Regions from separate parts of the Paenibacillus sp. DCT19 genome, predicted to be linked through region 1. Evidence: riboswitches for the same ligand, from Rfam matches in the RefSeq annotation. Region 1 holds a riboswitch; the other holds the start of a gene.
What was found. A riboswitch is a leader RNA that binds a small molecule or an ion and turns the genes downstream of it on or off. The one in region 1 is predicted to bind cyclic di-AMP.

Region 1 (4,936 bases):
CTCAAATCATATTTACTCATGCTGATCCACCTATCCTTTTCTTTATCTCATGTTATGGTCCGAATTATGAACAAGATTAGAGTCACTGACAATGAAACATCTCACATGTCGAATAAATCAAGATTATATCGGGCATACCATAGAGAACGCATTTTGGGAAAAGGGGGCTGCTATTATGCGTATTCGCCTCATCGCATTATCATTTATCACGCTACTACTGAGCGGAATTTTCGCACCTGCTCATTTGTCAGCTCAACCGAACCAAGCTAGTACACCTGTCGACGCACAGGGCGATGAACAACTCACACTAGGTCAACTTAGACAGAAATATTCAGATACGTTCAAGACAAATGGACCTTCCACGAAACAGGTTGCGCTGACTTTTGATGATGTTCCTGATCCAAGATTCACACCACAAGTACTGGATATTCTGAAGAAATATAAGGTCAAGGCGACTTTTTTTATTGTAGGCAAGCGAGCGGAAAAACATCCGGCTCTGGTTAAACGCATGGTTCGTGAAGGTCATATCATTGGTAACCACAGCTATAGTCACCCTGAATTCAGTAAGCTGACGATGAATGATTTTCGCAAACAAATTTTACATACCGGGGATATCATTCGCAATCTGACCGGGTACACGCCAAAAATGATTCGTCCGCCTTACGGGGACATTAATGAAAAACAACTCCAGTGGGCTCAAAAGCAGCAGTATAGCATTGTGAACTGGAACGTGGATTCACTCGATTGGAAAGGTCTTTCCAAAGACAAAGTGAAGCAGAACATCTTATCCGCGGTTAAACCCGGGTCAATCATTCTTCAACATGCAGGTGGTGGAGTAGGCTCTAATCTGCAAGGTACAATTGATGCGTTACCAGAAATCATTGAGGAACTGCGAAGTCGAGGGTATAGTCTTGTAACATTGGACGAAATGTTAAACATCTCGAAGAGTAAGTGAATTAAGTATTAACGTTTTGCAAGATCACTTCGATAATGAACTTTCGGTAAACACAAATGATGAATAACTGCATCTGCATCGTCTGATCCAAGGTTTAACTAAAAAAGGGCGTCCTCTACTCACATCAGACTGTGAATGGAAGACACCCTTTTTGATTACGCCTAGATTACTGGTACATATGTTATTTTAAAATGTAAAGCTCTACATCCTGAAAACCAAATGTGCTCACGGATTGTTTACTACCAGGAATGAAAATATCAACGCGTTTGCCTTTGATCGCACCACCTGTATCTCGCGCCGTAGCTACAAACGCTTGTTTCGGCAGTCCTGGGTGTGTGTGACCTGTCACAAGAACTTTCGTTCCCAGCGGGATCACACTTGGATCTACAGCGATTGTACCCAGCTCAAGCGGATTACCGAAGTAGTCCACTGCACCCCATTTGCCATTCTCCGATGGATCTGCTGAATAGGCAGTTGCCTTCATTTCAATCGTTTTACTGTAATCAAAAGTTTTGCCCCATGCTTCGACCACTTTGCTGTCTGCATTGACGTCCAGACTCGCTGTGGTGATCGTTTTAGTCTCTGCTTTGGCTGCTGGAGCGGCTGCCGCTGAGACGGTGTTGGCTTGTCCAGGTACATTAATTTTTAGCCCACCATAGATGTTATAAGGTGAAATATTCGCATTTGCTTTAATGAGTGCTTCCATACCTACACCATACTGTTTGGATAAGGTATAGAAAGTATCTCCCTCTTTGGCCACATGAACAGAGTCAGCGTAAGCTGGAACGGCCTGAATGAGCATAGCTGCTGTCAGCAATGCTGTTGCTGCTTTTGCAATACGTTTCTTGTTAAACATGGTCTTCCTCCCTCATTATGCCTGCGAGGTTAGTTGTCGGATTCGGATGGAGGAAACCACCCTATAGGTTCAATCACAGCACTTTATCGTTATGTACGCCCTAATTCACCCCAAGCAGTACGTGATCATCAATCGTCGTATCTGCATCGTTACATCCCCCGCACTTCCTCCTCAGAAGTTTCGGCAGGAACAATATATCACAATATTGTAACCTAAAGTTGTAGTAAATCTTACCAGTACGTTTGCATTATCGAGATTTTGGTTAATAAATGGAGCCTTTCCCGTGCCTTTATTAGCTTATTTCTAACGAATAAATGACAAAAAAGTTACCTTTCATTTCATAAATCTTCTCGCTTATGACTCCCAAAAGAACAAATAAAACAGCCCTGTCAACGATGATGTCGACAAGGCCGTTTTTTACTTTTAGTTTAAAAGGTGGTTCAAAAAGTCCGCTTTTGATTACGAAGGATGCCCTGAAGCATCTCAACGTCTAATATGGAATTCAGCCGAAATGTCCGTTGCTCACGTAGTTTTTCCTACGTTCCGCTACTCCATTTCTACCTTTATACCTTCGCAGCTTAGAACATGGTCTTATAACACTTTGGCAAGAAAATCACGTGTACGTGCATTTTTAGGTGCACCAAACACTTCATCAGGTGTTCCTTGCTCGATAATCACGCCGCCATCCATAAACAAAATCCGGTCTCCTACTTCACGAGCGAAGCCCATCTCATGTGTTACAATGACCATCGTCATCCCATTCTCTGCTAGGCGTTTCATGACATCAAGCACCTCTCCAACCATCTCTGGATCAAGTGCTGAAGTTGGCTCGTCAAATAACATTACGTGTGGCTGCATCGCGAGTGCTCTCGCAATCGCAATACGCTGTTTTTGTCCACCGGACAACTGGTTAGGGTAAGCATCTTTTTTGTCAGACAACCCAACCGTTTTAAGCAAATCTGCGGCAATCTGATCTGCTTCCTGCACAGATTGTTTCTTTACTTTGATTGGAGCAATTGTGATGTTTTGTTGGATCGTTTTGTGAGGAAATAAGTTGAAATGCTGAAACACCATCCCCATTTTCTCACGAGTAGCATTGATATTATGCTTTGGTTCCGTAATCGAAACACCTTCAAATAGGATCTCGCCTGACGTCGGCTGCTCAAGCAAGTTCAGACAACGCAAAAACGTACTTTTACCCGAACCTGACGGTCCGATGACAACGACAACCTCGCCTTTGCCAATGGTTACATCTATGCCCTTTAACACTTCATTTTTTCCATAGGATTTATATAATTGACTAACGTCGATCACTTGCATTCAACTTCCTTTCCAGTCGTCCCAGCAGCTTGGACAGTATGAAGGTCATTACAAAATAAATGGCTGCTGCAATAAGGAATGGATTCATTCCTTGGTACGTAATATTTTTGACCACACTTGCCTGATACATAATGTCGACCATACCAATCACTGAGATAATGGAGGACTCTTTAATAATCGTTACGAACTCATTACCAATTGCAGGCAAGACAGCCTTGAACGCTTGTGGCAATATAATGTAGCGCATCGCTGCACCTCTACCCATTCCAAGTGAACGAGCAGCTTCTAATTGACCACGATCCACACCTTGAACCCCTGCACGGAATATCTCCGCAAGGTAAGCACCACTATTAATGGAAAGTGTAATTACACCGGCTTGTAGCGCTGAGAAGTTAATTCCAAAGGTTAAAGACAATCCATAGTAGATGATCATCAATTGCACCAGCATTGGCGTACCGCGAATAAGTTCAACATACGCTGTACCGATCCAACGCAGAATAGCCATATCATGCATCCGGAACATACAGATAATCAAACCGATGATTACCCCGAATAATACACCGAGTGCAGATAACAAAAGGGTGTAACCTATACCTGTAGCATAGAAGCTTTTGTATTCCCAGAATACTTGGAAAATATTTTTGGTATCTTTACCTGCCATCAATTGGCTTGCTTCCGTTACCATTTCTTCAATTCTATTCTCACTCTTAAGACGTTCCAACGTACTATTTACGGCATTCAGCAACTCTGTATTGCCTTTGCGAATCCCGATCGCAGCCTCGACCTGCTCTTCGTCCACCGCAATAGGTGCAAGACCGATGACATCGTCCAGATAACCAGCAGCTACGGTATCTTCTACAATCGCTGCATTTACACGCTTGGTCTGCAACTGCAGAACGATATCAGAGATTTTATCCAATGCCGTTAATTTGGCACCTGAGATCCCCTGTCCAATGGTTTCCTGAATGGAACCCTTTTGAACCCCGATTTTTTCATTTTGCAGATCCGCCATCGTTTGATATTTATTTGTATCCTCGGTGCGAATCATAATAACTTGTTTCGATTTATAATACGTATCAGAGAAATCGATGCTTTTCTTACGCTCATCCGTTGGTGTCATGCCTGAGATAACTAAGTCCACACGACCACTTTGGAGTGCCGGAAGAAGTCCGTCGAATCCCATATCCTCAATGACAAGCTCTGCTCCTAGATCAGCAGCGATTTCTTTTGCGATTTCAATATCAAATCCAACAATTTCATCTTTTCCATTAATCACTTTATGGAATTCATATGGCGCGAAGTCGGCACTTGTGCCGAGCACCAATTTTTTACCGCCTGAACTGTCCGTAGTGCCGCTTGCGAGTGCCGCTGGTACAGCAACCGTCAACATCAGCACAAAAGTCAGCAGCATCATGGTATAACGACTAATCAATTTCAACCCTGTTCTCCCCTTACAATACTTTGTATACGACTTTGTCCATGTTTTTACTTCACTCGATATAATGTGCTTCTAAATAGCTACCCATAAAAATGATGCCTAAGCCTCATATCGATGCCTGAGTCATTATAAAGTACAATGCATGATTATGCAATGCATTTTGTTTTTACAAATCTTGACTTGTTTCTGAAAAATATGAACAAACATGATATAATCATTTCACATTTTTATTTTTTTGCAGAAGGAGTCCACTATGACACATACTAAATCACACATTTTAACGGTTATTGACCAATATGCTTCCCGTTTTAAAGAAATTTCATCATACATTGGTGCAAATCCCGAACTTGGCAACGAAGAGTATCTT
Region 2 (4,936 bases), 690 kb from region 1:
CGTCTTAGATATGACAAATATGCTGCGTACGCTCAGCATCTGAATGACTTTGTTACGTACATGAGAGATAACGGTGTCAACCTGTATGCGATCTCGGTACAAAATGAACCGGATTACGCGCATGATTGGACCTGGTGGACACCACAGGAGATCCTTCGTTTCATGAAAGAAAATGCAGGATCGATCCAGAACACCAAAGTCATGGCTCCAGAGTCCTTTCAATACCTAAAAAACATATCTGACCCAATCCTGAATGATCCACAAGCGCTTGCTAATATGGACATTTTAGGAGCGCATTTATATGGTACTCAAGTCAATAATTTTGCATACCCTCTCTTCAAGCAAAAAGGTGCCGGCAAAGAACTGTGGATGACGGAAGTCTATTATCCAAACAGTGATAACAATTCTGCTGACCGCTGGCCGGAAGCTTTGGAAGTCTCCCATCACATGCACAATGCAATGGTAGAGGCAGATTTTCAAGCATATGTATGGTGGTACATCCGTAGACAGTACGGACCGATGAAAGAGGATGGCACGATTAGCAAACGCGGTTATAATATGGCTCATTTCTCCAAATTTGTACGTCCAGGCTATCTGCGAGTGGATGCAACGAAAAACCCCGATACCAATACGTTTGTATCTGCTTACAAAGGAGATAACAAGGTCGTCGTTGTAGCGATTAACAAAGGAACCTCTGCGACCAGTCAGCGATTTGTCCTGCAAAATGGTAACGCGTCTACTGTATCCTCATGGGTAACGGATAGCAGCCGTAACCTGGCTAGCGGAGCACCGATCAATGTGTCTAATGGTGCATTTACTGCACAGCTTCCTGCCCAAAGTGTAACCACATTTGTAGCGGATATCACCGGATCAGGTAGTGGTAACACAAGTGGCACAACGTATGAAGCTGAAACGGGAACTACGTTAACTGATGCTCTAATTGAAACAATCTACCCTGGTTACACAGGCTCTGGCTATGTTAATTTCAACGCATTGACGAATTCTGCCATTGAATGGAGTAACATCAACAATGCTACAAGTGGCACCAAAAACGTAAAGTTTCGTTATGCGTTAGAGAGTGGTACACGTAACCTTGATGTGTTCGTAAACGGCACAAAAGTGATCAGCAATACACCCTTTTCAGCAACGGGAAGCTGGTCTACGTGGGGTGAGAAAACCATTCAGGTACCCATGAATTCAGGCTCGAATACCATAAAAATCGTAACGACAGGCACCGAGGGGCCAAATATCGATAATATTACAGTTACGGCATCATAATACGGGTTTGGATCAACTTATGTGGCAAAAAATTGCCCAATCCTCCATTTTGATCGATTGTTGTAGTACGCGATAGCATGGATGGACAAGCTGTGAGATCCGCATATCAGTCCGTAAATAAAAAATATAAAAAGGTTCCCCGCTAGACGAATGTCTAACAGGGAACCTTTTTATTTGATGCGGTCGAGAGGACTCGAACCTCCACGGGGGTTAGCCCACACGGACCTGAACCGTGCGCGTCTGCCAATTCCGCCACGACCGCATATGATGATCTCCGTGACTATGTATCTCGGCGACAAAAAATAATATATCACGCAAGCACTTACATGTCAACATGAAATGCTCATAAAGAAGCCCGATCCAGATATTCCATTCCGGATCGGGCTTCTCGTGATTGGGATCTCAGCACTAATTCGTGCCCGTTTAGAAGTTAAAGCAAGTTACAGCTTGGATGGCCAGTTGCCATACCATGCATAACCGCCTCTTCTTTCTTTGTCAATATCGCTTAATTTATATTTTACGATACCGTCACGACCGATAAAGATCGGTTTATCCGTTCCGACTTCATAGAAACGAGCCCAGATCGGTGCAGCTTTGGAGTCAGCAATGATTTTGCTGTCCCCATTAGCTCTCTCATACCTGTAACCTGTAATTTTCACCTTGTTAAACCAAGCTTCTGCTCCCTTGATGGATGCAGTAATTTTGGCGTTGGAAGGTCTCGTTTTCAGGAATTTAACAATTGTTACACTCTCTCCAGCAGTTAATGATGGCACTTCATAGATTCTTGCACCTGCAGGCTTGAGTGTGCTGGAATCATGTTGTTGTCCCCACGCTGTCAGCTTGCCACCTGAAACCACCTGAGTGTTCAAAATAGCATCTACACCTTTAGCAACCGCATTTTTACTACGATTGGCGAGATTGCTGTCGATAAACGAGAAGTCACCTTTGCGTGTCGCTACTTCATCCAGCATGTACATTACATTTATCATTGCATCGTCATTATAAGTGATATGTTTATGATAACCGGAACTTTGATAAACTTGAGGCCATCCACCATTGGAATACTGCATATTCAGCAAAAAGTTAATGCCTTTAATCGCCGCAGCAGAATAACGTGGGTCGTTTGTCTTTTTAAACTCTTTGGCTAATCTTCTAATTTCTGAGTATGTAGCTTTATTATCGATTGTAGATTTCGCCCACTCACCCGTTGTTTGCTTATATTCTTTTCTCCAGCCACCGTCCGCTTGTTGGTTCTTCAAGATATCAGATATACTTGCTGTCGTTCCTGAAGCATCAGCAGCAGATACAGTGTTAACGGGTTGGATTACCATACCTACCGCAGAAAATACCATCGAAAATGCCAAAACTAATGTGACTAACTTTGTTTTTGTACTCAAAATGATAACACACTCCCTTTTATTAGAATCATTCATTTTCCATCATTCTACTTACTACTTTCCTTCTAATTACACGACCATCCACCACCACCTTAATTTGAATTAAAATATAACTACTATATTTTTATCCAATATGTGGATTGGATAGAACGATCTTATGCAAAAAAAATATCTTTGTCAATTAATGCAACATCTTGTAACATTCCTCGATTATTGTATCTATGAGAATAGTTCAAACTGCACATGACAAAGTTCGAATGATATACAACCCTGTTTGGATTTGAAACACATATTACTTTTTTGTAATCAGTTGCATCTTTATTTCGTGTTTCTTCTTCATAAAAATCGATAGTTCCGTTAACATTGGGCGATAAAGAAGGTATTAAGAAGGGTTTGACATTTACGCATATATGCAATATAGTTTCAAAAGGTTACAAAAACTTAATTATTCAATTGCCGAGTTTCATGTTTGAAAACGGGGGAACCATTTTGGGTGAATTATTCTTATACATAGGAAATATAGGGAACCTTCTACCGAACCCTTAGCTAACTCCGTAGGCAACGAAGGGAGAACATTGATTTTGAAAAAACTTATCATCTCCATTTTTGGAGCAGCAGTACTATTTACTTCAGGTGCAACAAGTACAGAGGCAAGCACAATCAATACAGTTGTTAATAACATGACAGGCATTCCGTACAAATGGGGCGGTACAACCATGGCCGGCTTCGATTGTTCTGGATTCATGAGATATCTCTTTGATAAATATAGTATCAATTTACCTCGCACTTCCCAGCAGCAAGCCAAAGCAGGAACACCAGTATCCAAAGCGAACCTTCGCACAGGAGATCTTGTTTTCTTCAACACAATGGGCAATGGCGTTTCACACACAGGCGTTTATATCGGTGACGGCAAATTCGCACATGCTTCAAGCAGCAAAGGGGTTAGCATCACCAAATTGTCCAACCCTTACTTCAAAGACCGTTATGTCACAGCCCGCCGGGTAACTGGGCAGTTTATGTATAATAAAATGATTGGAAAAATATAATACAACTTACTGTAAACATAAATAAGGACCTATTTCCGTAGCATTATGCCAAGGAATAAGTCCTTATTTTCATTTCTTTAACTTCATCCTGCTTTAGTGCAGCGCCTTTTGTACGCGCATTGCCCCCTGAGACAGTGCATGTCCACCGCCTACGGCTCCTGCAACAGCTATAGTCTCCATAATCTCCTGATCAGTAGCGCCCTTCGCACGAGCTTCCTCCACGTGATAGAAGGTACACACTTCGTTATTGGCAAATAAGCCAATGCCCAAGGCAATTAATTGTTTTGTTTTGGCATCAATGGCTCCAGGTTGAAAGCATTCTCCGGTAAACTCATGGTAAGACTTCACCACTCCTGGTAACACATCGCTCAATTCACCAATCTGATCTTTATACGCATGAACCTTCTCATTCATCAATGTCATATCATTGCACGCCCTCTCAAAGATAGTTCCCAATTCCTTCACTGTAACTATCCTTTCTCCTGAGCGATTCGTTTATGCCTATGGAATGATGGTAAATCCCGTTAACTTTCTTTCTAATCGCTAAGTGGACTCTGGCGCGGCTCGCTGAACAACTGATAGCGATAACTACGATCGAGCTTAACCACACGCCGATTCTGCCGACGAATGAGTACCTGCTCTCCATCCCAAGCAACAACAATTCCTGTTACATCATTGGACTCCAGCTCGTCCCTTACTACTCTAACCTTTTCACCTGACAAACGCAGGGCATCCAGCTCTGTATCACTAATCATGTCTATAGCTCCTATGTTCCAAATTAATTTACAAAAAGAGACCTAAATGACAACTCATTTAGGTCTCACGTGACTGTATTGGACTGTCATGTCATACGAAATGTATGTCCCGACTGAAATTTACCGCTGCGCGTGCTCTTTGCTGTCATTCTTCTCAAACCAAAAATCAAGCACTTTGGCGGACATCACACGTTCTTCAAGGTACTCCACTTGATGCGGTGTAAATTGCTCTTTCCAAGAGAAGGACAACTCTTCACACAAGCCTACAATCGTCAGAAGTTCTGACCAGGCAACATAGCGTTTGTACCAGAAAAATTGAGGATGTTCAATCATATAGGGATAAAGGTCATCGAATTCCGTATGTTTACAATCCAGGGCACGTTCAAAATGAACTTTCGATTCCGCCAGCTTATCAATAAAAAATTGTTCTGTTGCCGCTTGGTTCCCCATGGTGTTGCCT

Region 2: it holds a riboswitch for cyclic di-AMP, as region 1 does, so the genes downstream of both, DMB88_RS10365 (C40 family peptidase) here and DMB88_RS13585 (3D domain-containing protein) in region 1, are expected to answer to the same signal.

What each region holds. Positions count from the first base shown of each region.
Region 1 covers NZ_CP029639.1:2,978,124-2,983,059, reverse strand. The annotation lists gene DMB88_RS13595 (prenylated flavin chaperone LpdD) at 1-20, opposite strand, end outside; gene DMB88_RS13590 (polysaccharide deacetylase family protein) at 176-955, shown strand; gene DMB88_RS13585 (3D domain-containing protein) at 1,137-1,757, opposite strand; cyclic di-AMP (ydaO/yuaA leader) riboswitch at 1,814-2,007, opposite strand; gene DMB88_RS13580 (amino acid ABC transporter ATP-binding protein) at 2,403-3,125, opposite strand; gene DMB88_RS13575 (ABC transporter substrate-binding protein/permease) at 3,112-4,569, opposite strand; gene DMB88_RS13570 (M20 family metallopeptidase) at 4,823-4,936, shown strand, end outside.
Region 2 covers NZ_CP029639.1:2,291,285-2,296,220, reverse strand. The annotation lists gene DMB88_RS10380 (glucuronoarabinoxylan endo-1,4-beta-xylanase XynC) at 1-1,278, shown strand, start outside; tRNA gene DMB88_RS10375 (tRNA-Leu) at 1,457-1,540, opposite strand; gene pelA (pectate lyase) at 1,719-2,675, opposite strand; cyclic di-AMP (ydaO/yuaA leader) riboswitch at 3,120-3,251, shown strand; gene DMB88_RS10365 (C40 family peptidase) at 3,257-3,721, shown strand; gene DMB88_RS10360 (carboxymuconolactone decarboxylase family protein) at 3,815-4,144, opposite strand; gene DMB88_RS10355 (hypothetical protein) at 4,258-4,476, opposite strand; gene DMB88_RS10350 (hypothetical protein) at 4,597-4,926, opposite strand.